DNA from 4 places in the Priestia sp. YIM B13491 genome. Region 1 is predicted to be linked to each of the others. Evidence: riboswitches for the same ligand, from Rfam matches in the RefSeq annotation. Region 1 holds a riboswitch; each other region holds the start of a gene.
The links. Region 1 has a riboswitch for cobalamin ahead of ACFX4E_RS00075 (ribonucleoside-diphosphate reductase subunit alpha). Riboswitches for the same ligand answer to the same signal wherever they lie in the genome.
Positions count from the first base shown of each region.

Region 2: linked by a shared signal. The riboswitch ahead of ACFX4E_RS15660 (ABC transporter substrate-binding protein) and the one ahead of ACFX4E_RS00075 (ribonucleoside-diphosphate reductase subunit alpha) in region 1 are both predicted to bind cobalamin.
Region 3: linked by a shared signal. The riboswitch ahead of ACFX4E_RS11660 (cobyric acid synthase) and the one ahead of ACFX4E_RS00075 (ribonucleoside-diphosphate reductase subunit alpha) in region 1 are both predicted to bind cobalamin.
Region 4: linked by a shared signal. The riboswitch ahead of ACFX4E_RS21075 ((2Fe-2S) ferredoxin domain-containing protein) and the one ahead of ACFX4E_RS00075 (ribonucleoside-diphosphate reductase subunit alpha) in region 1 are both predicted to bind cobalamin.

Region 1 is NZ_JBHZOR010000001.1:14,405-21,902, reverse strand. Features, by position in the region: gene ACFX4E_RS00085 (hypothetical protein) at 1-48, shown strand, start outside; gene ACFX4E_RS00080 (ribonucleotide-diphosphate reductase subunit beta) at 78-1,121, opposite strand; gene ACFX4E_RS00075 (ribonucleoside-diphosphate reductase subunit alpha) at 1,138-3,381, opposite strand; cobalamin riboswitch at 3,515-3,700, opposite strand; gene menC (o-succinylbenzoate synthase) at 3,980-5,083, opposite strand; gene ACFX4E_RS00065 (o-succinylbenzoate--CoA ligase) at 5,087-6,550, opposite strand; gene menB (1,4-dihydroxy-2-naphthoyl-CoA synthase) at 6,633-7,451, opposite strand; gene menH (2-succinyl-6-hydroxy-2,4-cyclohexadiene-1-carboxylate synthase) at 7,468-7,498, opposite strand, start outside.
Region 2 is NZ_JBHZOR010000004.1:134,844-142,341, reverse strand. Features, by position in the region: gene ACFX4E_RS15680 (bifunctional adenosylcobinamide kinase/adenosylcobinamide-phosphate guanylyltransferase) at 1-444, opposite strand, end outside; gene cobD (threonine-phosphate decarboxylase CobD) at 441-1,520, opposite strand; gene cbiB (adenosylcobinamide-phosphate synthase CbiB) at 1,495-2,481, opposite strand; gene ACFX4E_RS15665 (adenosylcobinamide amidohydrolase) at 2,486-3,094, opposite strand; gene ACFX4E_RS15660 (ABC transporter substrate-binding protein) at 3,183-4,142, opposite strand; cobalamin riboswitch at 4,401-4,533, opposite strand; gene ACFX4E_RS15655 (thioredoxin family protein) at 4,624-4,938, opposite strand; gene ACFX4E_RS15650 (YpjP family protein) at 5,127-5,729, opposite strand; gene ACFX4E_RS15645 (class I SAM-dependent methyltransferase) at 6,113-6,889, opposite strand; gene ACFX4E_RS15640 (BrxA/BrxB family bacilliredoxin) at 7,024-7,461, opposite strand.
Region 3 is NZ_JBHZOR010000003.1:158,444-165,941, forward strand. Features, by position in the region: gene ACFX4E_RS11650 (ABC transporter ATP-binding protein) at 1-144, opposite strand, end outside; gene ACFX4E_RS11655 (FecCD family ABC transporter permease) at 141-1,199, opposite strand; gene ACFX4E_RS11660 (cobyric acid synthase) at 1,406-2,932, opposite strand; cobalamin riboswitch at 3,025-3,204, opposite strand; gene ACFX4E_RS11665 (YdcF family protein) at 3,352-3,915, shown strand; gene ACFX4E_RS11670 (APC family permease) at 3,973-5,544, opposite strand; gene ACFX4E_RS11675 (nitroreductase family protein) at 5,970-6,617, opposite strand; gene ACFX4E_RS11680 (SDR family oxidoreductase) at 7,183-7,498, opposite strand, start outside.
Region 4 is NZ_JBHZOR010000006.1:126,369-133,866, reverse strand. Features, by position in the region: gene brnQ (branched-chain amino acid transport system II carrier protein) at 1-1,124, opposite strand, end outside; gene ACFX4E_RS21090 (cation:dicarboxylate symporter family transporter) at 1,511-2,782, shown strand; gene ACFX4E_RS21085 (M42 family metallopeptidase) at 2,890-3,927, shown strand; gene ACFX4E_RS21080 (hypothetical protein) at 4,280-4,438, shown strand; cobalamin riboswitch at 4,586-4,764, shown strand; cobalamin riboswitch at 4,883-5,062, shown strand; gene ACFX4E_RS21075 ((2Fe-2S) ferredoxin domain-containing protein) at 5,165-5,545, shown strand; gene cobJ (precorrin-3B C(17)-methyltransferase) at 5,559-7,181, shown strand; gene ACFX4E_RS21065 (sirohydrochlorin chelatase) at 7,200-7,498, shown strand, end outside.

The DNA.
Region 1 (7,498 bases):
ACACGTGCGTTAGAACTTGGACTTATTCACTTAAAAAAAGCTGACTAATCAATAAGGAAATTAGTCAGCTTTTGTGTTTATAGATCATCAAATCCATTCGCATCTGATGCTTTTGTATATTGTCTTGATTTCTGTTCAAAGAAATCCGTTTTCCCTAAATCTACCTCTTGATAAGCAATAATCCAACGAAGAGGATTTTCAATCGGTGCTTCTGGGAAAGCAGCTCGACCGAAGCCTAATTGATTACAGCGTTTATTAGCCATGTATTCAATATACTGCTGCAGTTCTTTCATCGTGATGCCGTCGAATTTTTCTCCGATAACAGATTCCGCCCATTCAATTTCAAGACGAGCTGCCTCTTGGAACGTTTCAACTACAAACGTTTCTAGCTCTTCCGTACGATAAGCTGGATTTTCATTTAGTACTTCCTTGAAAATCTTTTCAAATAACCCAACGTGAAGCTGTTCATCACGATTGATATAGTTAATCATCGTAGATGTCGCCACCATCTTTTGATTTCTAGCAAGATTATAGAAGAAAGCAAATCCGCTATAGAAGAAAAGGCCTTCTAAAATAACATCATATACCATAGACTTCAAAAAGTTTTCAACCGTTGCTTCTTCGCTAAATGCTTTATATCCGTTTGTAATAAAGTCATTTCGAGCGCGAAGCTTTTCGTCTGTGCGCCAGTATTCAAATACTTCATCTTGTTTTCCTTTTGGTACAAGACTTGATAAAACATATGAATACGAATGATTATGAACCACTTCTTGCTGCGCTAAAATAATCATTAGAGCATTAATCGAAGAATCGGTTACATAGTCAGCTACTTTGCTAGCATAATCTGATTGAATACTGTCCAGTAGCGCCAGCAAGCCAATAATTTTAAAAAAACTCTCTTGTTCGTCAGCCGTTAACTGAGGGAACTGCTTAATATCTTGACCCATATTAATTTCAAACGGCGTCCAGAAGTTAGCTAGCATACGCTTGTATTTAGGGAACGCCCATGAAAATCGGACGTCATCCCAGTTTAGAATATTTGAGCTCTTGCCGTTGATGATTCCTGTCGAACGGTTCGGAGCTGTTTCGTTCATTAATTCTCGTTTTAACATGCTTGTCATCAATTATTCACTCCTTTTAACTATGACAGCTTTCACATTCTTCAATGACTTCACTTGATGTTGAACGTACGTAGTAGGTCGTTTTTAACTTTTCTTTCCATGCCGTCATATGAAGATCCAGCAGCTCTTTTGCTCGGATATCATTTTGCACATATAAGTTGAATGAAATGGATTGATCAATATGGCGCTGGCGCTTGGCGTTTTGCTTAATGCTCCAGTGCTGATCAATTAAATAAACGGACTTATAATACCAGTTTGTTGCTGGTGATAAATCCGGTGCCGTCACCGGGATTTTATAGTTTTTCTTTTCCTCTGAATAAAACTTACGGAAAATCGGATCAATACTTGCAGTAGAACCCGCGATAATAGATGTTGATGAATTAGGTGCTACAGCCATTAAGTAGCCATTTCTTATCCCATTGTTTTGAACTTCGTTACGCAGTTCACTCCACGCTTCGCTTGTGTATTTACGTGTTTCAAAATAAGCGCCTGACTCAAAATCTGAGCCTTTAAATAATGGATATGCACCTTTTTCTTTAGCTAAGTTCATGCTTGCCTGTACGGTTAAGTAAGCGATTTGCTCATACAATTCATCGCAATATGCTACCGCTTCATCTGTTTCCCATGCTATTTTCTTTAAGGCAAGCAAATGGTTCCAACCAAATGTGCCAAGCCCTACTGCGCGGTACTTTTGGTTTGTTAGTTTTGCTTGAAGTACCGGCAAATCATTTAACTCAATAACGTTATCAAGCATGCGTACTTGAATTGGAATTAAACGTTCAAGCACATCTTCAGTTACGGCTCTCGCTAAGTTGATAGAAGAAAGATTACATACAACAAAATCGCCCGGATTCTTTGTAATAATAATTTTTCCGTCTTCCGTAATTTCCTCTGTTACGACCGTTGTGCTTTGGTTTTGCGTAATTTCTGTACATAAGTTGCTGCAGTAGATCATGCCCTCGTGGCGGTTTTGATTAGCTCGGTTAACCGTATCACGATAGAACATATAAGGCGTCCCCGTTTCAAGCTGCGAAAGCATAATGCGCTTGAAGATTTCAATAGCAGGTACTGTCTCTCTTGAAAGCTGTTCATTATTTACACACTCAGCGTAACGAGTGCGGAACGAACCGCTGCCTTCTTCTTCATCATAAAAATCTTCTAACGAGTAGCCCATCAGCGTACGAACTTCGTGAGGATCGAATAAGTGCCAGTCTTCACGTGCTTCTACTTTTTCCATAAACAAATCTGGCAAACATACGCCAGTGAATAAATCATGCGTGCGCTGGCGTTCGTCACCATTGTTCAACCGCGCGTCTAAGAATGAAAAGATGTCTTTATGCCATACGTCTAAATATACGGCAATAGCCCCTTGTCGTTGACCTAGCTGATCGACACTTACAGCCGTATTATTTAGCTGTTTCATCCATGGAATTGTTCCTGATGATACGCCTTTAAAACCTTTTATATCACTTCCTCGGCTTCTAATATGACCGAGGTAGACACCAATTCCGCCTCCATTTTTACTAAGCGTGGCCAAATCTGTATTGCTATCATAAATACCGCGTAAGCTGTCATCAATCGTATCAATAAAGCAGCTAGATAGCTGTCCGTAGCTCTTTCCTGCGTTTGAAAGCGTTGGTGTGGCAACCGTCATATATAGACTAGAAAGCGCCCAGTACGCTTCTTTTACTAATGCTGTTCGATTTTCTTTCTTTTCTTGAGACATCAGCGTCATAGCAATGATAAGAAAACGTTCTTGCGGTAATTCGTATACGCGCTTATCATGTGATGTCGCTAAATAGCGATCTGCTAATGTCAACAATCCAATGTATGTAAATAAACGATCGCGTTCAGGAATAATGACTGAAGCAATTTCATTAATTTCTTCTTCTGTATATGTTTTTAATAGCTGTTTATTATAAATGCCGATTTTTGTTAGTTCTTGAATAAGCTGATAAAACGAACCGTACTTCTCTTTTTTATCATAACCTCGGTTGTCCGCTGCTTTTCGATATAGTTCGTTTAAGTAGACGTCTGCCGCTACGTACGTCCAATCTGGTTCTTCCATTGAAATACGCTCTAAGGCTGCTAAAATTAGGACGTTTGCAACCTTTTCGTCCGTCATATTTTCCTTTACTGTAACAGTTTGAATAACCTTTTCCTCATACAAAGAAAAATCAAGCTGCGTAAATTCATTTTTTAAACGTTCAATATATGCAGTTAATTCATGTAGAATTGTAGGCTTTAATGTATTCACCATAAATATGGCTCCTCTCTTCACTTCAAAATAAAAAATCGCTCACCGTACCTCGGTGAGCGAATAGAACGAAGATAGAAGAAGACACTAAGTCTTTTCTCAATCCTCGCTCTACCCTCTCACCTCCCGAAGAAGATAAAACGACATAAAAAAGGCAGGTCTCCTGACTTATGCTTCTTTTTACTTTAAGGCCTTCCCATGATGTTTACTCACAGTGGATCTCCTTATTTCATCAGCATTCACAGTTGCGGGGACAGCTTTGGATTTTCACCAAATTCCCTTTTAAGTCTTTTTATCAGACACCTTTTTCACTGGAAAACACAAAATATAGTATTTTATTATCGATTTCAAAACAACATATTGTGTTATGTTATAAACACATTATATAGGACAACTTAGAAAACTATCAACCTATTTTCAAAAATAATTTTGTTTTTTACGATAAAACTCTTCGACTTTTTTCATCAAACTATTCCATCATAACATGTTTTGACACGCTTGATAGAACAATGTGCTCTTTTTAAAAAATTTGTCCTATTTTTCTACTAAACATTGACAACCTCAATAAAAAAAACCGTTTTACATAAAAAACGGTTTTTAATTATTGGTATTCTTTTTCAAATGCTGTGATTGTTTTGATAAAGTTTTTATCGATATCGTATCCTATCCCCGGTTTTCCCTTCACCTTTATTACTCCAGCTTCTACCTCTACTTCGGGCTTAATAATATCTTTTTCCCAATAGCGAGATGACGCAGAAATATCACCTGGTATCGTGAAAGAAGGCAATGTCGCAAGGGCGATGTTATGAGCTCTTGAAATCCCGGCTTCTAACATTCCGCCAACCCAAAGTCTTACACCATACTGGGCGCACAAATCATGAATTTGCTTTGCTACGGACATTCCGCCAACTCGACCGATTTTCACATTGATAATCTTACAGCTTCTTTGTTCAATTGCATGACGTGCATCTTCATAGCTCACAATACTTTCATCTAAGCAAATTGGCGTCTGCATTTGCTTTTGTAACAATCGATGATCAAGGATATCATCAGAACTTAACGGCTGTTCGATCATCATTAAATTCAATTCATCTAGTTTCTTCAATGAATCACTATCGCTTAACGTATAGGCTGAATTGGCATCAGCCATAAGAGGAATGCTTGGAAATTCATCTCGAATTTGTTTCAGTAGCTCATAGTCAGCACCCGGCTTAATTTTCACTTTAAAGCGCTTATAGCCATCTTTCATGTAAGTCTTTATTTGTTCTTTCATTATGGAAATATCATTTAAGCCAACTACCACTCCAGCTTCTACAGCAGACCTTACTCCTCCAATTACTTCAGATAACGGTTTGTTCTGCCGCTTTGCATACAAATCCCATACAGCACAGTCTAAAGCTGCTTTAGCCATGTTATTTCGCTTTAGAGGTTTGAATAACTTTTGAACATCCTCTGGTTTTTGAAGCTGCTGATGAAGAAGCGAGGGAATTAAAAAATCGTCTAACATATGAAAACACGTCTGAATCGTTTCTTCCGTATACCAAGGAGATGAAAAAGCAACTACTTCTCCCCACCCTGTAAATCCTTGTTCATCTTCTACTTCAAGCAAAATCAATTCTCGATCCTGCACTGTACCATAGCTTGTTGAAAAAGGAGAAAGAAGCTTCATGTCAATTTTATAAAGATGTACTTTTTTTATAATCATCGATTAGCTCCCTTTCTGTATGAACGATGATAGCTTCCGGCGTATGATTTTATTAGAAGCCGTTCGCGGCAGCTCCTCTACTCGAACGAAATACTTTGGAAGTTTGTACTTTGCTAAAAATTGTTGAATGTGTAAAGATAATTCTTCATCTGAAACGTCTTCGTTTACAACAACACATGCAGCTGGCACTTGTCCCCATTTTTCGTCAGCTACTCCCGTTACACCGGCCTCTTTAACAGCGGGATGCTTCAACAAAACATTTTCAATTTCAGCTGGATATACATTTTCTCCACCTGAAATAATAAGGTCTGAACGTCTGTCTAACACATATAGAAAGCCTTCTTCATCCACTTTCCCGATGTCTCCTGTATAGAACCAGCCTTGTTGAATTGCTTTTTCAGTAGCTTCAGGTTTATTTAAATATCCTTTTGTAACATTTGGACCTTTAACAATAATTTCTCCTGCTTCGCTGGTCTCATTTCCTTTTTCATCTACAATTTTCATTGCACATGGAAATAATGGTTTACCTGCTGATCCCAGTTTTCGCAAACTATCTTCAGGTGAAAGCGTAACGAACTGTGAAGATGTTTCTGTCATTCCATACGTTTGATAAACAGGAATTTCTTTACTCACACAAGCCTCTAAAATAGTAAGCGGTGCAGGTCCTCCTCCTAAAAGCATGCATCGAAACGTATGCGGATATTTCCGTTCCCCTAACTCATCGAGCATGTTGGACAGCATGGAAGCGACAACCGAAATAATCGTTACCCCTTTGTTTTCAATCGCTTCATTTACTGCTCTTGCTTCAAACCGTTCTTCTAAAATGATTTTCATTCCGTAAAAGACGCTCCGCATTAAAATAGATAAGCCGCTAATATGAAACAAAGGAACCGCTATAAGCCAGCAGTCTTTTTCATTTAACCCTAAATTAAGCGCTGAGCCAACGGAACTCCACCAGTGATTTCCATATGTCTGCAGCACTCCTTTTGGATGACCTGTTGTTCCAGACGTATACATAATGGTGAATGTGTCCTCGAGATTCCACGTTTTTTGAAAACCTGTTTCTGCTTCTGGAGAACTTTTTAAAGCAGGTAAAGTAAGCTGAGTAATGGAACTTTGGAATTCTCTCATTAAAAATGTTTCATCCGCAATAAGCAACGACACGTTTGCATCTGTTAGCTGATAATTAATTTCTTCATTTGTCAAACGCGTGTTGACGAGCAGCAACCGGGCGCCAATATAAGAAACCGCATGTAAAATCTCAATAAACTCCACTCTATTTTTCATGTATAAAGCAATGGTATCGCCTTGCTTTACACCGTTAAACGAAAGCTGCTGTGCTACTTTTTGAACACGTTTATGAAGCTCTTGAAACGTAAGAGACGTTTGCGGTGTTTCTACCGCCACTCGATTTGGCGTCAAATATGCTCTTTGCATAAGCCCATTAGGAATCGTTTGGCTACTCATGAATTTCTCTCCTTTTTATACTGATTAACTAAATTAAATTGAAAAAACAGCCTGATGATAATCACCAAGCTGTTTCAGCTGTTTAAGGGAAACGTGGGAACTGTTGGAAGTCTGGATTGCGTTTTTCCTTAAATGCATCGCGACCTTCTTTTGCCTCATCGGTTGTGTAATAAAGAAGCGTTGCGTCACCCGCAAATTGCTGGATACCAGCTAAGCCATCCGTATCAGCATTAAATGCTGCTTTTAAGAAACGAAGAGCGGTTGGACTTTTTTCTAACATCTCTTCACACCATTGAATTGTTTCAGCTTCAAGCTGTTCTAATGGAACGACCGTGTTTACTAATCCCATGTCTAGTGCTTCTTGAGCGTTGTACTGACGGCATAAGAACCAGATCTCACGCGCTTTCTTATGACCTACGATGCGAGCTAAGTAACCAGAGCCATATCCTGCATCGAAGCTTCCTACTTTAGGACCTGTTTGTCCAAAGACTGCGTTATCCGCTGCAATTGTTAAGTCACATACAACGTGAAGAACGTGGCCTCCGCCAATTGCATAGCCTGATACCATCGCAACAACCGGCTTTGGAATTACGCGAATTAAACGCTGTAAATCTAGAACGTTTAGACGTGGAATTTCATCTTCTCCTACATAGCCGCCGTGGCCGCGAACTCTTTGGTCTCCGCCTGAGCAAAATGCTTTATCCCCAGCACCTGCTAATACAATTACTCCAACGCTTGCATCGTCACGAGCATAAGCAAATGCATCGATCAATTCCATTACTGTTTTTGGACGGAATGCATTGTGCACTTCCGGACGGTTAATCGTAATTTTAGCGATTCCGTTATATGTTTCGTATAAAATGTCTTCATACTGACGTACTGATGTCCATTCAACTGTCATCTTTATTTCCTCCTAATTATGTAGTAGCTAAGAACTCACTTACTATT
Region 2 (7,498 bases), on a different contig from region 1:
ACTATATGTGGGCTCTTCTAATACGCCCGCTTCAAATAGTTCATTAGATACTAGCACAACCGTCTGAGACTGCGCAAACAGCTTATCGAGCGTTTCTGTCATATGACGAAAAACCGCTTGTTTCCCTTCTTTTGTTTGCCACCTTTTTTCTGTTAAAAAAAGCTCATTGGCAAGCCAGTTCGTGACACAATCCAAAAGTATAGCATCATCACTTTGAAGATTCGGCAGAATTTTTTGTAAATCTACAGACTGTTCGATCGTTATCCAAGGCGTGTTCGCTACTTGGCGTTCTGTTTGATGAAGCTGGATGCGTTTTTGCATTTCCTTATCTGTTTGCCTGCTTGTGGCAATATAAACAGCGCGCTTTGTACAAAAAGTTTGAACCATATTCTCCGCTGCACGTGATTTTCCGCTTCGAACGCCTCCGCTAATAAAGATGATCATATTTCATCAAGTCCTTGTTTGATTACGTTAAGTAAATAGTCATTTTCTTCTTTCGTTTTCACAGCCAAACGGATATAGCGGCCATTTAAAAATGGGAAGTTTTCAGTATGACGAGCTACCACGCCATGGCTTGCTAAATAGACAAGCCATTCGCGCGTTTTAATAGAAGACGGAACACTGCAAAGATAATAGTTTGTCTGAGAAGGAGAAACCAAAAGCCCCCATTCTTTTAGTTGACTCAAGATCCGTTCCCGTTCTTGTTTAATATAATGTACGGTTTCTTTTACAAAATCTTTTTCATCCACACATATCATGCCTACTTGCTGCGACAATCCATTTACACTCCAAGGAGGCTGCTTTTTAGACATCTTGCTGATGATTTTTTCATTTGCCAAAATATAGCCAAGACGAAGCCCGGCAATATTAAACATCTTTGTCATGGAACGCACAACAATGATATGTTCATAATCCAGAATAAGAGAATCAAATGAAGGCTGATATTCGACAAAATCAATAAATGCCTCATCAATCATTAAGTATGTACCATGATGAGCAGCAGCTTTTACTACTTTCATCCATTCCTCATGACTATACATAACGCCCGTTGGATTATTTGGATGGCAAATCCACAGTACTTTTATGTCCGGAAGAATGCTCATAATCAACTCTATATCCCAGCTCCAGCCATTTTCTTCAGCTAAAGGAATGTATGTCACTTCACATCCATAAGCTTTACTTGCCTGTTCATATTCAACGAAAGTCGGCTGTACAATCCCTGCTTTCTCTCCTGAAAATAACGAAGCAATAAGGAAAAACGCTTCAGCGGCACCATTTGTAGGCAACACTTGAGCAGCTGAAACATGATGATGAGCTGCAAGTTTATTTTTCAGCTTCGTTACTTGAGGATCAGGATAACTAAACGCTGCATCCTTGAATTCGTTCCACTTTTCGTGAAGCACAAGGGGAGCCCCTAAAGGATTTGTGTTCACGCTAAAGTCTTTTATATGCGACAAATTCTCGGCCCCTATTGCTTTTAAAAAGACAGTAGGATTAGCTCCATGTGTAGGTAATAGCACTAATAACTCCTCCTAACAAAAAATATAATAACCACGTAGCATAGACCGTCCTTTTCATAATGAAAACAGCTTGTTCAATATGACCGGCTTGCAGGGGAATGAGTGGTTCACCCATTTTTGCACGATTAGATTCTATGCCTTTATATGTATTAAGTCCGCCGAGTTGAATACCTAACAGAGCCGCCACTGCGCTTTCCCCGTATCCGCTATTTGGACTTGGATGCTTCTTAGCATCACGCTTAATCAAACTCGTTACATGCCCAAGAGAATACTGGCTTTTTGCTACATTAACAGCCGTCATCACCACTGCAGTTAACCGACTTGGAATATAGTTTAATACGTCATCGGTTTTTGCACTAAAGTAGCCGAACAGAAAGTAGCGGTCATTTTTGTACCCAACCATCGAATCACATGTGTTAATAGCCCGGTAAAAAAATGCTAGGGCTCCTCCTCCTATAAATGCATAAAAAAGCGGAGCTGTAATACCATCACTTGTATTTTCAGCCACGGTCTCTACCGTCGCTCTGGCAATTTCTCCTTCTGACAAACGATCTGTATCTCGTCCCACAATCATGCTTACTTCATATCTAGCTTTCTCCATATCTCCTAGCTGAAGCGGCTTTTGTACCTTATAGGCAGCTTCGCTTAAAGAACGAGTGGATATAGTAGTCGCAATCATTACGCCCTCTACTAAAACACCTGCTATAAAATGAACTCCGTACAAAGCATGGAGGAACAAAAAGGGAACAACTCCTGCGAGCACAGCCATACTTATCACAAGAAGCAATCCTTTGAATCGTTTTCCTGCACCTGTATTTAATCTGGAATCCATCCAATAAATCCATTTGCCAAACCAGCGAACGGGATGCGGCCAATTTTCGGGGTCACCTATAATTCGGTCAATTAGTAAAGCAATCGTCATGGCCGTCATGTGTGCAATTATCGCTTGTGTAATACTCATTTCTTCACCTCTTTCCCTTAAGTCCCTGCTCTAAGCTTATTTTCACCAGCTTGGCTACCGCTTGCCCTAAAGCGGTCATAGAGCCTGCATATTCATATAATGCTCCTTGCTGAGACGCTGCAACTGAGATGCTGTCCGTAGATGTTCCCGTAGCAATCGTCTTTGTAGCCGGATCTATGACACCCAGCTGTGACAGCGTTTTTGTTTTGGCTTCTGTGGCCGCGATAAAAAGCTGTAAAAACGCAGCATCCGTAAGCGTACCTTCCACGAAAAAAAACATATTAATTGTACCGGGAGAGGAATAGAACGGGACAGCTTCATCAGCTGTAATATCTACTGCATTTCCTACTCCAGCCGTTATCACGGAAGCTACTCTTACTCCGTAGCCTTCATAACAGTAAACCGCTCTTTCTTTTAACCAAACGGCTGTCATCAACCCTACGATTTGCTCATGGCGCACATTTTCTTTCATCAAATATTGCTCATACTCCAAAGAAGGAGTATCTGAATAATAGTCTTTGTGAACAAATCGATTGTAAAAGGTGTCCGTTTCCGTAATGCCTGTTCCTAAAACCCCTGAGCTGTATGTTTTATAAGAAGTCTCGGTTTTCATGATTAAAAGCTCAGGCCGTTCTTCAATTTTAAGATGTGAAAAGGGACCAATCCCCTTTTCAATTCGAACTGGAATATGGTCCCTCTTCTTATTTATTGTACACCTCAGGGTATACTGCTTTTGCTAAGTCCTCTAAGCCATCTACAATACGAGGTCCTAAGCGATTGATTTTGTTTTGATCAACCTTCTCGATGTTACCCTCTTTTACAGCAGTCATGCTGCTCCAAGCGGGACGCTTCATAATCTCATTTTTGTCTGCATCATACGTTGCGATAATAACGTCAGGGTTTAACTTAACAACTTGCTCTTCAGAAAACTTAACCCAACCCTTTTCACTAGCTGCTACGTTATCCGCACCGATCATAGTAAGCATTTCGTTCATGAACGTACCTTTTCCTGTTGTATAAATCTCAGGAGCTCCTGATACCTCTATCCATACTTTTTTACGATCTTCTTTTGAAATCGTTTTTGCTTTTTTCTCAATTGAAGCTACTTTTTCTTTCATGTCTTTAATTGTTTGATTAGCTTCTTTTGTTTTACCTGTTAATTTACCGATTTGCGTAATAGAATCATAAACCGTATCAAACGTTGTTGAATCTTTTACAACAAATACCGGAATACCCGCACTTTCAATTTGTTTAAATACTTCATCCGAAACGCCCATACTTGAAGCGTGTGCCAGCACTAAATCAGGATTTAAAGCAATAACTTTTTCCGCATTAACGTTCATATCTCCTACCTGCGCTTTTTTCTTTACGCTTTTAGGATAATCATCGTTGCTTGTAACACCGACTAATTCTTTTTCAAGGCCAAGGGCATATACAATCTCCGTATTACTTGGCATTAAGGAAACAATTTTCTTAGGCTGTTTTTTCAACGTGATTTCTTTATCACGCGCGTCTTTTACCTTCACTGGAAATGCAGCTTGTGACGTTTGTTCCGTATCTTGCTTCGTTTTTTTATCACTGTTGCTTTGGTTGCCTGCACCGCATGCAGCAAGTACGATGACTAACAGTGCAATAATGGAATACGAAAGCCATTTTTTCATCTAAATACTCCCCCTATATATTGTTCATTGTGAATACGAAACCTCCACGTTAAAGAAAAAGCAAATGATCATGCAAAAAGCAGCGCTATCCCGTTTTTCCGCTTTGACTATGTATACTGCTCGCAGGTAGCTTCAAAATAAAAAAGCTTTACTTTCAATTGAAAGCAAAGCAGGTAACGTCAAGATAAGCAGGAAAAGAATCCGTTCACTATACTTGATATGTATGTTCATTACCCTGCTTCACCCTTCCTCGAAGGTTTCACAGCTAACAATAAGGCAGGTCTCCTGACTTACGCACAGAGCGCTTACAGTGGCGGGACCGCGCTGGTTTTTCACCAGACTTCCCTTTTCACTCAATCTTTAAATTGAGACCTTATTGCTTTACGATTATTCACTTGTCCTAGTATACCCCACTCATGGAAAAATGGAAATAGCCATTCTCACAAAAAAAGCTGCGAGAATGCTCTCGCAGCTTAAGGAATTAAAGAGTTGCTAAAAATTCACGGACCGCTTCAGGCGTTTTAGCATTTGCACTGTGCAAGTGTGCAATTTTTTCACCGTTTTTATATACAAGAAGAGAAGGAATACCCATTACATTGTTTTCAGCAGAAAGTTCTTCAAACTCATCCTTATCAATTTTAAACCATGCTTTATCTGTATTTTCGTCAACGATTTCATCAATGAACATATCCAAACGTTTGCAATCAGGACACCACGTTGTCGTAAAAATCCCAACGCTTAGTGTTTCGTTCTTAATTTGTTCGCGAAATTGTTTTTCTTCCGTAAATTGTTTCATTATGTTACCTCCAACATCTATTCGTTCCTTCTCCCTATTCTATGGTAAGAAGTCTGACTTCATTATAAACGATTTTTTTATCATTGTGCTAATGTTTCAGCTTATTTAGACCATAACGGTTTTAGACGTAAAAAAATGCTAGCTTAAAAAAGCTAACATTTCGAAATCGCAGAATGTTGTGTCTATTATCAGCTAAACCATTTAGGCGGCATGTTTCGGTTCCAATAAATTTTCCCTAAATCATAATGCTTCTGAAAATTATCTGCAGCCGCATGATAGTGAAAATTAAACCAGTATCCATCTTTTGGAGGATTTTCACGCCGTACATGAAATCGTATTAAGTCCTGACCGGTTTCCCGGTCATATACATGGAAAATCTTTTCACCGTAGCCAGCAGCAGGGTGCTCGCTTATCTCGAGATTCTGAATCGACTGTTCACGTTCAGTGCCAATGTCGGTCAGCACTTCTTCAATTTTAGGTAACACTGCTAGACGAAATTCATCTTCAATGACAGGTCCAATTTTTGTTCCGAATTTTTCCACTGACTGTTTTTCAGCTGATTCCATTGCATACGTAACAAATGATGAAACGTCTTCATATTTTGGTTCTTCATATGGCAAATGAATATCTTCTATAACAGCTGTGACAGGAGTTGTTTCTCTTACATACCCTGCTTTATGTTGCTTGTCCGCTTTTGCATCATCAACGTATAAATATTCTGGTGGAGTGACAAGCCCAAATGTAAATACTGTAATAAATACAATTAGCATTCTTTTTATCCATCTAGGCATTCGTATCTTTCCTTTCTCATCTTTTCCCATATGGTCTTTTCATATCGTAAAATTCATTGTTATAACTCACTAGGTATTGTAACATACTTATTAATTTTTTACCTATATTTGCTTATTCATTTATGCTGCCTACGGGCATTCGAAGACTTTTTAGTTAGCACCTTCCTTCTTCTATTTGAGGTTGTCACACCGAGCGGAAACCTATACAAGATATTCCTTTTTTGCTGGATGCTTAAACACAAAAGTATTTTTATGTTCAAAAATATATCATACTTTTATGAACTTTAGATGAAATTCATAAAAAAAACTTCCAAAACTTTTTAATTCCTAAAAGGTTTTGGAAGTCTTTTCAATGATCGGGATTCATTTTACTTTTTTGTTTATTATTGTATATCAATTGTCCCGTAATGAAATTTTGATGTTTTTCGTTTTTGTACGGTAAATCCATGTTCTTCAAAACGACTGCTTTTCCAATGATCTTTTAGCACGATCTTTTGTTTGGCTACTCTTTTTGCTTCTTGTATAGCCATTGGCGTCAGCGTAGTATACAGTGCTATTGCTTTAATACCGTTAATTCCATTCGATTCATCAATTTGCTCTTGAAACATAGGATCAAAGTAGACAACATCAAAAGAATTATCTTCACAACACGCCAAAAACGATTCAAAATTTTGATGAACCACGTTTATACGCTTCATTGCATCGTTCAACTCTTGTACGTCACTTTCCCAATTTAAAAGTCCTTGTTTGACTAAATAAGCTACATAGCGGTTGCCTTCTAGTCCGACAACTTTCCCGCTTTTCCCTACCGCTGCGCTCGCCATCATACTATCCGATGCAAGACCAAGTGTACAGTCAAGCACGCTCATTCCTTTTTCTAAACCAGCAGCTTTAATAAACGGATCACGTTCTCCTCGCAGCCATCTCTTTACTCTAAACATAGCGGAATTTGGATGAAAAAAAATAGGTTCCTCTTCATTTTGGACATGCAATTCTACTCTATTCTTACCGACAACCAGCACGTCTGCAGCTTGAAGATTTTGAAGATCTGCAACGGATTTCTTCTCTCTTACTACAAAAGGTATACTTAAATCAGCGGCTACTTGTTTGGCTTTTACAGTCATCTGTTCATTTGTTCGACCAGCAGTCGTAACAATCACTTTCATAACTCCCCCTACACTGTTTGGCTATTTACATAAAGAAAAAGGATGCCGATAGACATCCTTTTTCTTATAAAGTATATGCGATTTTTCTCTAAAAATCTATATACTAGATGTGACAAAAGCAGGACATTTTATGAACAGTGCTGCTTAAAGCCATTTAAAATATTTTCAAAAATAACTTCTAACGGCTGACCTTCAATTTCATGTCGAGGAATAAAATGAACGACTTCTTTTCCTTTTAAAAGCGCCATAGACGGTGATGAAGGCTCAATGTCCCCAAAATATTCACGCATTTTAGCTGTTGCTTCCTTATCTTGGCCAGCAAAAACAGTTACCACTTGATCTGGTTTTTGCTCAGACTGTAAGTACGCTTGCGTTGCTGCAGGACGTGCTAAACCAGCAGCGCATCCACAAACTGAATTAACGACAACAAAAGTTGTTCCTTCTACGTTTTCCATAAAATCAACTACGGCTTCCTCTGTTGTTAATTCTTCATAACCAGCTTGAGTTAATTCTTGACGCATTGGTTTAACTAACTGACGCATATATTCTTCATATGCCATTGACATATTAACATTCCTCCTAACAATCATTCACGCTAAAAGC
Region 3 (7,498 bases), on a different contig from region 1:
AATTAAGCGAATAAGCGTTGTTTTCCCGCTTCCATTTGGTCCTAGTAAAGCGACAAAAGAACCTTTGTCTACGGTGAACGTGATGTCACGAACGGTCGGCTGCTGCTTATCGTATCCTCCTGTCACATTATATAGTTCAATCATGATATTCCTCTCTTCCGCATACGTTCTTTTACAAGGAGCAGGGTAAAAATCGGCGAACCAATTAAGGCGGTTACGACTCCAATAGGCAGTTCACGAGGTTCTAATATCGTTCGTGCCAATAAATCTGCTAAAACCAAATAACTTCCTCCAATTAAAATAGAAAGCGGCAGTACATGCTTATGATTAGCTCCCGCTACGAGACGCACTACGTGGGGGATAACTAAGCCAACAAATCCAATTGCCCCAGATACTGATACCGCAGCTCCTGTTAATACGGATGCACCTATTAAAATCATTCTTTTTTTCTTCTTTACGTCTATTCCCATAAACTGAGCGGATTGATCGCCAAATGCTAAGCCGTTCAGCTCTTTTACATGTAACAACAGCATAATTGTACCGATCAAAAAGAACGGCCCTAAAATTTGAATATGAGACCATCCTCTCATTGATACGCTTCCCATTAGCCAATATAAAACCTGCCTTACATCTTCTTCGGGAGAAAGAGCCACAATTAATGAAATAAGTGCGCTCATAAAGGATGATAAAATAATCCCCGCTAAGATGATGGTTTCATTGGCCAAATTGCCGCTTGCGAGTTTCGTAATACCAAAAACTAAAAGAAGAGTAATAAAACCAGATACAATGCCGACTACAGGCAGCGTGAAGATAGACAAACCAAAAATACTCCAATGAAAATAAATTGCCATGACAGAGCCAAGGGTTGCACCTGAGGAAACCCCGATCGTATAAGGATCAGCAAGCGAGTTTCTTAATAGCCCTTGAAAGGCAGCCCCTGCTATTGAAAGCGAAGCTCCTACTAAAAATGCCACCAGTACTCTTGGAAAACGAATTTGCCAAATGATTAAATCCATGTTTTCCGGACCGTGATATAAGGATAGCCCGGTAAGGTGACCAAGAATAATTTTGATTGTATCTCCTACGGTTAACGAAACTGTACCAATAAATACGGCCATAATTACCGAAGTACATACAATAAATAAACTGACTATGTATAAAATAGATGCTTTGTTTAAAAAAATACGTTTAAAAATCAATACGTTCAGCTCCTCTAGGAAACGAGGCGTGATGTTTTACATTACATTAACCATTCATTTTCCTGTCCATAAACCATGCTTCCACCATGCATTAAGTTGGAAACAATCATCTTTTCTTTGTTACGAGTGCTAGACTGTTGAACTTAGGCAACATAGAATAGCGTACTAAAGTTCTCGGTAAAAAAACAAGCGAAAGCCTCTACAAGCTATACTTTTTGTGTTTGCTCCGGGCTTTTATAGTTGTCTATTAACTCATATAGCTTTTCCATATCTACGGCTTCTCTCACATATGCTGCTGCTTTTGAAAAAGACTCCTCTTTTTGCAGGCGACTGTTGAATGTGTCCGTAATAGGCGGCAATTTTTTATGTTTGCGAATTTGATTAAGCAAAGCTCTGCGCAAAGAATCGTTATGAAACACATCATGAACATACGTGCCAATAACGTTGTCTTTAACCGTTCCTTCTTTTTCATGCTCTACCACTGCAAAAGCTTTCGTGGTGCTCTTAGAAACTGTCTTTCCCATATGAATTTCGTAGCCTTCAATCAAAACTCTTTCATTTTCTAACTGGACATACCCAGAAACTCTTTCTGTTTTTTTGCTGGTTGTCATAACGGTTTCCACTGGAAGCAAGCCCAGCCCTTTAATGGATTCAATCCGAGATTCTACTGCATCAGGGTCTGTAATTGTCTCCCCTAGCATTTGATATCCTCCGCAGATGCCAATGACGTGAACGTTCGTTGTGTTCAAGACTTGATTAATGGCTAGAGCCAGGCCGCTTTCTTGTAAAAACTGAGCATCTTCAATCGTATTTTTGCTTCCTGGCAAAACAATTAAATCAGGCGTACCTAATTGCGACGGCTTGGTTACAAGCCTCACGTGACAGTCTTCTTCTAAGCTTAAAGGATCGATGTCTGTAAAATTTGAGATGCGCGGGTACGAGATGACCGCAATATCAATTTCTTTTAACGGATTCACAAGCGTTGAGTAATTTCTAAGTGATAACGAATCTTCCGCATCAATTTCCACGTTGTTCATATAAGGAATAACTCCTAGCACCGGAACACCCGTGTATTCTTCAAACCACTTTAACCCTGGTTTTAAAAGTTCTAAATCTCCTCGAAATTTGTTAATTAACACCCCGATAACTCTAGACTTGTGTTCATCTGGAAGCAATTGAAGGGTACCGACTAGGCTCGCGAAAACGCCACCTTTATCAATATCTCCTACTAACACAACAGGCGCTTCTGCTATTTTTGCAACGCGCATATTTACGAGTTCCCGATCGTTCAAATTGACTTCAGCAGGACTTCCAGCGCCTTCAATCACAATTCGATCATAATGATTGGCAAGCTCTTTATAAGCTTCCGTGATAACGTTCAAACCTTCATTAAAAAATTCTTGCCGATACTGAAAAGCAAACATATTACGTAGCGGTTTTCCATGAACAACTATTTGAGATTCATGATCACGAGTTGGTTTAATTAAAATAGGGTTCATATTGGTTGTTGCTTCTACTCCAGCCGCTTCTGCTTGAATTCCTTGCGCTCTGCCAATTTCTTTTCCATCCATTGTAATGTATGAATTAAGCGCCATATTTTGCGATTTAAACGGTGCAGTTTGATAGCCGTCTTCTTTAAAAATACGGCAAAATGCTGTAGCAATCATGCTTTTTCCAGCGTCTGAGTGCGTTCCTTGAATCATAAGCGGTTTTCCTTTTTTCACTTTTTCCACTCCCTACCACATAAAAAAACCTTAACTGTAAAAGTCAAGGTTTGGTCATGCGCTCATTAACACATTGTCTTGACTTATTTCTCCCACCGAAAAATAAGGGGTTTTTAAAAGCAGGTCTCCTGGCTTATGCTTCATTTTACTTCTGCACCCTTCCTAGTTTGACTAGTGGGTCTTTGCAGGTTCATCCACATTTACAGTAGCGGGGGCTGCACCGGATTTACACCGATTTCCCTATTATCCTCCTTAGAGGCACTTTTAAAATTATTTATTCTTTATTGTAACGAATTTTATAACCATTCACAATAACGATTTTCTTCTATTATTATATATTACTGTGTTTATACTTATTTGGGTCTCGTATGCTATAATAACAATTATTTTCCAAACATCTTATGGAATAGCTAGGAAGGTGCTCACAGTTGAAGAAAAAAATCATTTATGTCTTTATCAGCGTGTTTGTTCTTTATATAGCAATCATATCTTTTTGTATGTATCAAACTGCTCACAAGTCTGTTCCACAAAACGCGGATTATGTGCTCGTTTTAGGTTCTAAAGTAGATGGTGATCAAATGTCTCCTAGTTTAAAAGAACGAGTAAAGACGGCTTTATCTTATTTACAAGCAAATCAACAGACAAAAGTTATCGTAACGGGCGGAAAAGGATCTGATGAAGAAATTTCTGAAGCAGAAGCAGCCTATCGTTTTCTGCGAAAAGAAGGAATTAAAAAGAATCGAATTATAAAAGAAGATCAGTCAACTTCTACTTTTGAGAATTTCACTTTTACTAAACAGAAAGTTGATATTCAACACAAAAAAGTCGTGCTTGTTAGCAGTGATTTTCATTTATTTCGCGCCTCTATTATTGCCAAACGTCAAGGCTTTGACGTTTATCCTTTAGGTGCAAAAACACCAAATTCAATTAAACTTCAAGCCTACTTTCGTGAGTATGCTGCTATTTTAAAAACATGGCTGTTTGATAAATAAATAGAGTAAGTACTCTACAAATAAAAAACACGGCATGAATTCATGCCGTGTTTTTTATTAATCATCTGTATCGATAACTGCTTTTGGTAAACCTGTGTATTTCGCCCAGTAGAAAATACCGAGTGAAACAAGAGCAATTAAAATTAAGTCAAGCGGGTTGCTTAGCACACCTTGTCCTCCACCAAATGAACCTAGATAAGAGATAACAAGCATAATAATATAATAAGCAACTAGCCACCAAGCAGATTTAAGCTGCTGTGCAAATTTTACAACGTCAGTTGGTACGTATCTCTTAAACGCTACGTAGATAACAACCATTAGAAGCTGTGATCCTAGCAGCCAAGAAATTGTCGTCCACCCTGACCAATATACGATGTATGAACAGAAAATAAATGAAACAGGAGCAATAACGCTCATGCCTTTTAATTTAAAAGGTTTTTTAAGGTCTTTTGCATTTACTCTGAATGCAGCAGCTGAAATTGGCGCAATCGCATAAGACAGAATAAGTGCCACTGAACATACGTTTACTAACGCTTCCCAAGAAGGAAATGGCAGTGTCCAGAATACGGACATTCCAAATGATAGCCATAGTGACGCACGTGGAATTCCTGTTTTCTTATCTACTTTTGAGAAACGTTTAAATAATGTTCCATTACGAGACCAAGCATAAACTAAACGAGAAGTTGTATTCATGAAGATGTTCCCGTTACCGCCTGGTGATAAAATAGCATCAAAAATAACAAGCGTTACTAACCAGCCAAGGCCTAAAATAAGTGCAATATCTTTAAATGGTAAAGAGAATTGCTCTTGAATTGTTCCCCATCCTCCTGATAGCATATCAGCCGGGATGTTACCAATGAACAATACTTGCAGTGCTGTGTAAATAATCGCTGAAAGTACAATACAGATAATGAGCGCGATTGGAATATTACGCTGCGGGTTTTTAACTTCACTGGCTACAGAAACAATAGGGTGAAGTCCTAGGTAAGCAAACATAACGCCACCTGTTGAAATGGCTGCTTGAATACCATTAAAACCAAACGGAGTAAAATCGCCAGTTGTAAAGTTAGCTGATTTAAAGTGATAAGCTAACACGACGATAATTGTAAGAGGAACCGCATATTTAAACACAGATATAATAACATTTGACTTAGCAAATGCTTTTACACTTACGTAGTTAATGATAAAAAATAGCGTTAATAACGCGAACTGAAATAACCAGCCGACTGTAGTAGGCGATTCAGAACCATGTTTAGTTAGACCAGGAAGCCAAAACGCAACATACTGACGTACAGCCGTTACCTCGATGGCAATCAAACTTGTGTAAGCAATAATGGTAATGAATGAAATTAAGTAACCCACTAAATGACCATGTGAGTAAACCGGATAACGGATAATTCCACCGGTACGCGGCAGCGCTGCTCCAAGTTCAGCATACACTAAACCGATAAGTAAAATGATGACTCCGCCAATCAGCCACGAAAAACTTCCGGCTGGACCAGCCTTTGACGCTACGTTACTAACCGCAAATAACCAGGCGGAACCAAAAATAGCCCCCATCCCAATTAACGTTAGGTCAAGTAACGATATTGATTTTTTAAACTTTCCTTGATTTCCTTGATCAGACATAATATCCTCCTTTAAAATTTCCACTCCACACATCTACGCCCTTGCGTCCGATATGGGATTCTTTACATCATCCTCCTCTTACTAAGACCTCACAAGTGGATATGTTAACAAATATTCTCTAAAAAACCAAGTTAAAAACTTTATTTTTTTGTAAAACATCGTTGAATTGCTTATGTATAGCGCATAAATTCCACAGAAGATTTGAGGACTACTCCTCCTATTTAACCGCATTTTTCTTAGGTTAAACATAAAAGAATATTCAAACTATTTACCGAAAAAAAGAGGCTGAGACATAACGAAATCAACCGCTAGAAGCAGTTACATACGCAACACCTAGGCTTGCCATACCAATAAAAAAATCCGAACGATTCATCGTTCGGATTTTGCTTCAACTAAAATAATTTTGTCCGTACCTCTTTTTTTGCTTATTTAAATACTTTTACACGTTCAGTTAGCGGTTGAAATTCTTTTTCTCCCGCAGGTGACACAGGATTACCAAATGGCATTTGGGCAATTAATTTCCATGAGCTTGGAATATGCCAAGCTGCTTTTACTTCATCGTCAATCAATGGATTGTAATGCTGTAAAGTTGCTCCTAGGCCTTCGAGCTCAAGAGCTGTCCAGATCACATGTTGCAGCATGCCTGATGATTGGTTAGACCAAACCGGGAAATTTTCGCTGTAAGATGCAAACTGCTTTTGCAGCCCTTCAACTACTTCTTGATCTTCAAAGAAAAGAACTGTTCCATAGCCGCTTCCGAATAAGTTCATTTTTTGATCCGTATCTGAAAAATTTTCAGCTGGAACAATTTTACGAAGCGTTTCTCTCGTAATATTCCACACTTTATCATGCTGTTCGCCAAATAAAACGACTACGCGTGCGCTTTGGGAATTAAATGCTGAAGGAGTATGTTTCACCGCAAAGTTAATAATTTCTTCAATTTTTTCTTCTGACATTTTTACATTTTTATCAATTGCATAAATAGAACGTCGGTTTTTAATTGCTTCATAAAAATCTTTTCCAACCTGTTGTTGATCACTTGATTTATCAAATAATTTATCTAAAAAACCCATTTTCCACACTCCTAATTGTTTGTTTTTTTTAAGCTTAAATTGCATGTTTATACCCTTCCCCCTGATAAAAGGAGATAAACAAGATATAATGAATTCTTATATCTCTAATTCGAGATATTAAACTAAAAAAATATTAATTGAAATTTAATTACTTTATGTAACTTACTTTACAATGATTATTATTACCTGTCAACAGAAAAATTATTTTTTTTTGTTGATCATCAAAAGAGGTTGAGACATAACGAAATGAATCCAATCTAAAATAAACAAATGGGATATATGAGCTGAACCGCTTTTGATACCGCAGTTGATTTCCGTGCACGACTTCGCTTTCCGCGGGCGGCCGCTGAGCCTCCTCGTCACTTGCGTTCCTGCGGGGTCTCATCTGTTCCGCTTTTTCCGCAGGAGTCTTCGTCGTGCCCTTCAATCAACTGCTAGAAGGAACGAAACAGGTGAAACCCGTTCACCGTAATAAAAAAACGAACCGCTAATCAAAAATTTTGATCAAGGGTTCATTTTTTCACTTCGTCTAAAATATTTTTATCTCAGCCTTTTTTATAGATACTTAATGTTCGTAAATCATCTTTCGCGTCATTCCCCCGTCTACTACGAGGTTAGTTCCTGTTACAAAATCATTTTCGGCGTTTGTTAAGTACATACACGCTCTTGAGATATCGGCTGGCGTTCCCACCCGATTAGACGGATGCTGCGTATGATCGATTTCACGAAGGCCATCGTAGTCAGATGTCTCAATCCATCCTGGAGAAATAGCATTTACCGTGATGTTGTCATCACTAAGTGAAATGGAAAGTGCATGAGTTAAAGCAACGATTCCTCCTTTTGTAGCAGCATAGGCTTCTGTATGAGGTTCAGACATTGTA
Region 4 (7,498 bases), on a different contig from region 1:
TAAACTTCAGAACGTCCTTTAAATAAAGGATGTAAGAATGTTAAAGCAATTAACACAATAGCTAACGGATAAATAGCTGTTAAGACGGGAACCGAAATAGCGATTAATTCCGTTAAACCAAAGTTCGCTACAACGGCGCTGAATGCTGATAAAATAACAGCAATCAACTTATAAGAAACACTTGGAAACAGCTTATGGAAAAAAGATGAACAAGATGTTACAAGACCTACACTTGTTGTTAAACAAGCAACGGTAATCATCAGACCTAAAAGAATTCCTCCGTAAGAGCCAAAGTAGTAATTTGATACTTCAGCCAAAACCGTACCTCCGTTATCAAGACGTCCAAGCTCTGATACGCTTGAAGCACCCATATAGGACAATGCACTATAAATAAGAGCTAAAATAACGGCAGCGATAGCCGTAGCTTTTGCACAAATTGTGATAATTTGTCGGTTGGATTTTGCTCCTTTTTCTTTAATTGCATTAATAATAATAATTCCAAAAACAAATGATGCTAGTGTATCCATTGTTAAGTAGCCTTCTTGGAAGCCTTTAAAAAATGAGTGTGTTGTATAAGCTTCGCTTGGTGCTTCAAATTTTCCAATTGGGTTCACAACGGCTACAACTACCAATATTCCAATAAACGTTAATTTAATAGGTGTTAAAACTTTTCCTACTAAATCGACAATTTTCGCAGGATTTAGCGAAAAAAAGCAGGTAATAGTAAAGAAAATTACCGTGAAAATGATAAGGGGAAGGTGCCCTGAATTTTCTGATAAAAAAGGCTTAACGCCGATTTCGAACGAAACGCTTCCCGTTCTTGGCATCGCAAAAAGCGGTCCGATTGCCAAGTATAAAATCGTAGTAAAGATAATACCGAAAGCTGGGTGTACGCGACTAGCTAAAGACTGCAGATCCTCTTTTCCGGAAAAACCAAACGCGAGAACGCCTAGAAGAGGCAGACCTACACCCGTTACTAAAAATCCAGCGTTTGCTGACCAAATATTGCTTCCAGCAGACTGACCTAACATTGCAGGGAAGATTAAATTACCTGCACCGAAGAATAGGGCAAAAAGCATAAAGCCAATAACCACTATAAATGAAAAAGGAACTTTGTTTGACACGTTAAAACCTCCAAAATTATAAATGCTTTTTATTATCGTGTTGAATAATTAAAATTTTCAGAATTTTATATTCGAATAATAAAAATAAACATGTATCGTATTATACTAACCTAAAATGCATATTTCAATATAAAATTTTATTTTTTTAATTTATTCGCTGAAATAGCAAAAATAGAAAAATTCTTAGCAAAAAAATCTCAATATACAACAATTATTTGATATGATAAAACAGAACTGTAAGTTTTAAAAATTCGCATGTGCGGCCTTACATCCTTTTAGTAAAGAACTGTTTACATAAGGTGCTGTAAGGATGTATATTTATACACGGTTCGCGGAACCGCATATGCTCGATGGATGAAAGTCAACTGTGCGAAAGGAGCAAGAAAGTGAAAAGGTTAGGTCTAGCAACTCAGATTCTAATTGGACTGATTTTAGGCGTAGCTGTAGGTGCTATCTTTTACGGAAGCGATACAGCCATTTCTATTTTACAGCCGATTGGAGACATATTTATTCATTTAATTAAGATGATTGTCGTACCGATTGTGATTTCAGCATTAATCGTAGCGGTCGCAGGAGTAGGCGATATCAAAAAATTAGGTAAGCTTGGCGGAAAAACAATTCTTTATTTTGAAATTGTTACAACCATTGCTATTGTAGTGGGGATTATTGCCGCGAACTTATTTCACCCTGGTGCAGGGGTTGATATGGGACATATTGAAAAAAGCGATATTTCTCAATATGAGGCAACGGCAAAAACGTCTGAAAGTACAGGGATTGCTCAAGAGCTTCTTCATATTGTTCCGACAAACGTCTTTCAATCGGTAGCAGAAGGCGATCTTTTACCAATCATTTTATTTTCCGTACTGTTTGGTGTAGGCGTAGCTTCGATTGGAGAGAGAGGAAAACCTGTTTTAGCCTTTTTTGAAGGCGTCTTGGATGCAATGTTTTGGGTAACTAATTTGGTGATGAAGTTTGCTCCAGTAGGTGTATTTGCACTTATTGGTGTTAATATTATAAAGTTTGGTGTCGGATCACTTATTCCATTAGGAAAATTAGTGTTCGCCGTTTACTTCACCATGATTTTCTTTGTGCTTGTGGTTCTTGGAATTATTGCTAAAATGGCTGGAACAAGCATGTTTACGCTGATAAAAGTGTTAAAAGACGAGCTGCTTCTTGCTTTTACAACGGCAAGTTCAGAAGCCGTTTTACCGTCTCTTATCAAAAAGATGGAAGACTTCGGCTGTTCTAAATCGGTTACATCGTTTGTTATTCCAACGGGCTACACGTTTAATTTAGATGGTTCAACCATTTATCAGGCGCTGGCATCGCTGTTTATTGCTCAAATGTACGGCATCGACCTTTCCATTATGGACCAAATTCAGCTCCTTCTTGTGCTAATGTTAACCTCAAAAGGAATGGCTGGTGTACCAGGGGCATCGTTTGTAGTTGTACTTGCTACACTTGAATCTATGGGCTTCCCTCTTGAAGGCATGGCATTTATTGCAGGAATTGACCGCATTCTTGATATGATGCGTACCACAGTTAACGTAGTAGGAAATGCTTTAGCTGCTATTGTAATGTCCAAGTCTGAAGGCGAGTTTGATAAGCAAAAATCATTAAATTACACAAATGAATTAAAGAAATCAAACATAGCTTAAAACAAAAAAGCTGGGCAGATGCCCGGCTTTTTTGTTTGGAGCTGCCTGTTATCTTTTTTGAAACATATGGTAAAATAAAAGAAATGAGAGACAAAGGAAGTGTCATAATGACGGAAACTGTTCAGTTAATTAAAAAGCTTGTTTCGATTCCCAGTCCTTCTGGAAATACAGAAAAGGTAATTTCATTTGTCGAAGACTATGTAAAAGAGCTAAATATTCAAACGTATCGCAATCGAAAAGGGGGCTTAGTCGCTACTATTCCCGGTAAAGATACAGATCACCACCGCATGCTGACGGCTCATGTCGATACATTAGGTGCTATGGTAAAAGAAATCAAACCGAGTGGACGTCTGAAAATCGACCTGATTGGAGGGTTTCGCTACAATTCTATTGAAGGAGAATATTGTGAAATTGAAACTTCATCAGGAGAAGTATTTAAAGGAACCATCCTTATGCATCAAACATCTGTTCATGTGTATAAAGATGCAGGGAAAGCTGAGCGGAATCAAGAAAATATAGAAATTCGATTGGATGAAAAAGTACATAGCGCAGAAGATGTTCGCAGTCTTGGAATTGAAGTCGGCGACTTTGTTTCGTTTGATCCTCGTGTAGAAATAACAAAAAGCGGTTTTATTAAATCTCGTCATCTCGATGATAAAGCAAGCGTAGCTTTATTGCTTCAGCTCATGAAAATAATTCAAGAAGAACAGATCGAACTGCCATACACTACGCATTTTCTCATTTCAAATAATGAAGAAATTGGATACGGAGGAAATTCGAACATTACGCCTCAAACAGTAGAATACTTAGCGGTTGATATGGGTGCTATGGGAGATGGACAATCTACTGATGAATACACCGTGTCTATTTGTGTAAAAGATTCAAGCGGCCCATATCATTACGGTTTGAGAAAGCATTTAGTGGAGCTAGCTAAGCAGCATGATATTCAGTACAAATTAGATATTTATCCGTTTTACGGATCAGATGCTTCTGCTGCTATTCGTGCCGGACACGATATCGTACACGGCTTGATTGGTCCAGGAATTGATTCTTCTCATGCGTTTGAGAGAACGCATCAAGATTCATTGAATCATACGTATAAGCTTCTCTATTACTATGTTCAGTCGAACATGATTCTGCTTTAAGAAAGGGATATTTAATTAGTGTATTTTTATGCAAAGGAAAGAACAGAACGGGATTGTGATGTCTGTTCTTTCCTTTCTTAAAAAAGAAGCCGGCTGTCTGGCTTCTTTTTTTTTATAAATACTATATATTTTTTTACTGGTGAATCAACAGTTGGTTAAAAAAGCACCTTTTTAAAAAGGTACAATACTGCTTAAACCTTTTGTACATTTTGTTCATTTACAGAAGTTAAAATGTTTTTAAATTTTTAAAAGTTTCTTGTGACAAGTTTTGTAGAATGGGTTTTCAAAAGGAAATGGTTTCGTCATAATGTGGATATAGCGATCACTACAATAATCGGAGGCGAATCTTTTCATGTGGGTACTGACGGTATATGCTGGAAAAGAAATGAAAATGTTTGAATTTGAAACTGAAAAGCAGGCGAGAGAAGCTTTTGCCAAAACAAATGGCTGTAAAGTTCTTTCAGAAGTCGTGTATTATAATGATCCTCATTTAACATTGGTAGCTATATAAGTAGAAAAACAAGAGCTGATTTTTTGCTCTTGTTTTTTTATGGCTCTTTATATCCTATAAAAAGAATAGAGTTGAAATAAAAAAAAATGTACGCTATGATATGGTAGTTACTTCTATTATTCTGATAGTTTAAAAGGTTCATATATATCAAACAGCAACAGTAAAGATGCCAAGAAGGCTTAATAGGGAAACTGGTGAAAGACCAGTACTGCCCCCGCAACTGTAAGTGTGGACGAACGAGTATAACCACTGTGGAAAAATCACGGGAAGGTTCTCAAGTAGAATGATACACAAGTCAGGAGACCTGTCTTTATTGTGAAGTTTCTATTTCTCCGGGGAGCGGGAAGGGAAACGTTGGCTTAAAGTGGCATTCGTGTACACTCTTATTCTGACGTTTTACCCGCTCGCATATTAGCGAAGCGGGTTTTTCTCGTATCGCAAAACTACATATCGTGCAAAAAAGGTGCGCAATGTCCACATTGCGTTAAATGGGAAGTCTGGTGTGAAGCCAGCGCGGTACCCGCCACTGTGAAGATGAGCTGATTGCATATGCCACTGTATTCGGGAAGGCGCAATCAAGTGATGAATCGAAGTCAGGAAACCAGCCTTTTTCTAATGCGAAGCTTACCCTACGGGATATAGGTGGAAGTGCAAAAACTTAGTTTGAATTTTTCTGCGCCTCTATCATTGATAGAGGCGCTTTTTTTAGTAAAGGAGCGAATGAGTGTGACGACGTGGAACTTAAATGGAACAAAACATCACGTATTGATTTGTAATGGAAGCAGCTGTATGAGAAAAGGTGGAGAAGAAGCCACGCAAGCTATTCGAAATAAAGTGACAGAACTGGATTTGGATGAAACGGTTCATACAACGCGTACACGTTGTAACGGACGATGCAAAGATGCTCCTGTAGCTATCGTCTATCCTTCAGGAGATTGGTACAAGCAGGTCACTGAAACCGTGGCTCATCGGATTGTCGAAGAACATTTAGCAGGAGGCTGCAGTATAAAGGAATCGCTTATTTATGAATATGATCAAAATGGTTTCGTTTCTCCGGAAAACAGTGACTCCATAGAAGGAATTGACAAAGTAAAAAGTAACGCATAAAGGAGGAGCTAGCATGAAAGGTAAACTTTTAGTTATTGGATTTGGGCCGGGAAGCTTTGAACATATTACACAGCGAGCAAGAGAAGCCATTCAAGAAAGTGATATGATCATCGGTTACAAAACCTATGTGGAATTAATTCAAGGACTGTTAACGAATCAGCAAATTATTAGTACGGGAATGACCGAAGAAGTAAGCCGTGCACAGGAAGCTGTAAAGCAAGCTGAAGCAGGAAAAACCGTAGCTGTCATTTCGAGCGGAGATGCGGGAGTATACGGAATGGCAGGCCTTGTGTATGAAGTGTTGATTGAAAAAGGCTGGAAAAAAGAAACGGGCGTAGAGCTGGAAGTAATTCCTGGCATTTCGGCTATCAATTCATGCGCATCTCTCCTTGGAGCGCCCGTGATGCACGATGCTTGTACAATTAGTTTAAGTGACCACCTTACGCCTTGGGAGCTAATCGAAAAAAGAATTGAAGCAGCTGCACAAGCAGATTTTGTAGTGGCTTTTTACAACCCAAAGAGCGGAAGACGAACAAGACAAATTGTTGAAGCGCAAAGAATTCTATTAAAGTATCGTTCCCCTGATACGCCTGTTGGTCTTGTGAAAAGCGCTTATCGTGACCGTGAAGAAGTCGTAATGACCAACTTAAAAGACATGTTAAATCATGAAATTGGCATGCTGACTACCGTTGTTGTCGGAAATTCATCTACGTTCTTTTACGACGATTTAATGATTACACCGCGCGGATATCAGCGAAAATATACCCTCAACCAAACGGAGCAGCCGCTAAGACCGCATCAGCGACTTCGAAAAGAAGCAGAACCATGGGCTCTCGATCAAGAAGAGACTGTAAAGCAAACAGCTTCGACTATTGAAGCAATTCAGACCAAAACAGAAGAAACAGCAACTTCACGAGCTCTTGCAGAAGAAGCGCTTCAAGCAATTTTAGGTGAACCTACTTCTGCGGTCGTACGTCAGCCAGTACAGTCTATTTTCGAAGTGGCGGTTAGTCCAGGACTTGCCAATAAGAAATTCACGCCTGTTCAAATGACAACACTAGCAGAAGTTGTTGGTGAAAAAGGTACGATGGAGTATACACCTGACCATCAAATCAAACTGCAAATCCCAACGGCTCAGCCAGATGTGATTATTAAAAAGCTCCAAGCAGCTTCCTTTTTACTATCTCCGGTCGGAGATGTGTTCACAATTAAAGCGTGTGATTTTTGTGACGGAGAAAAAAGCGATGCTATTCCACATACGGAAGAATTACAAAAACGCCTCGGGGGAATGGACATGCCAAAAGAGCTGAAGCTTGGTATTAATGGATGCGGTATGGCTTGCTATGGCGCTGTTCAAGAAGATATCGGCATTGTCTATAGAAAAGGTGCGTTTGATTTATTTTTAGGAGCTAAAACGGTTGGACGCAATGCGCATTCAGGTCAAATTGTGGCGGAAGGTATAGCGCCTGACGACATTGTTGAAATAGTGGAGAACATTGTCCATGAATATAAAGAAAAAGGTCATCCTAATGAGCGGTTTCATAAATTCTTTAAGCGTGTGAAGAACGTTTATGGATTCGACTATCAAGATATAACACCAAAAATAAAAGTAGAACCAGCTCCGTGTGGAGATTAAAAAATGGGAGGGCATTATATGAAATCAGTTTTATTTGTCGGTCATGGAAGCAGAGATCCTGAAGGGAACGATCAAATTCGCGAATTTATTTCGACTATGAAGCATGATTGGGACGCATCTATTTTAGTAGAAACGTGTTTTCTAGAATTTGAACGCCCAAATGTAAGTCAAGGCATTGATACATGTGTGGCAAAAGGAGCACAAGATGTAGTTGTAATTCCAATTATGCTCTTGCCTGCGGGCCACTCTAAAATACATATTCCGGCGGCTATAGATGAAGCTAAGGAAAAATATCCACACGTAAACTTCGTATACGG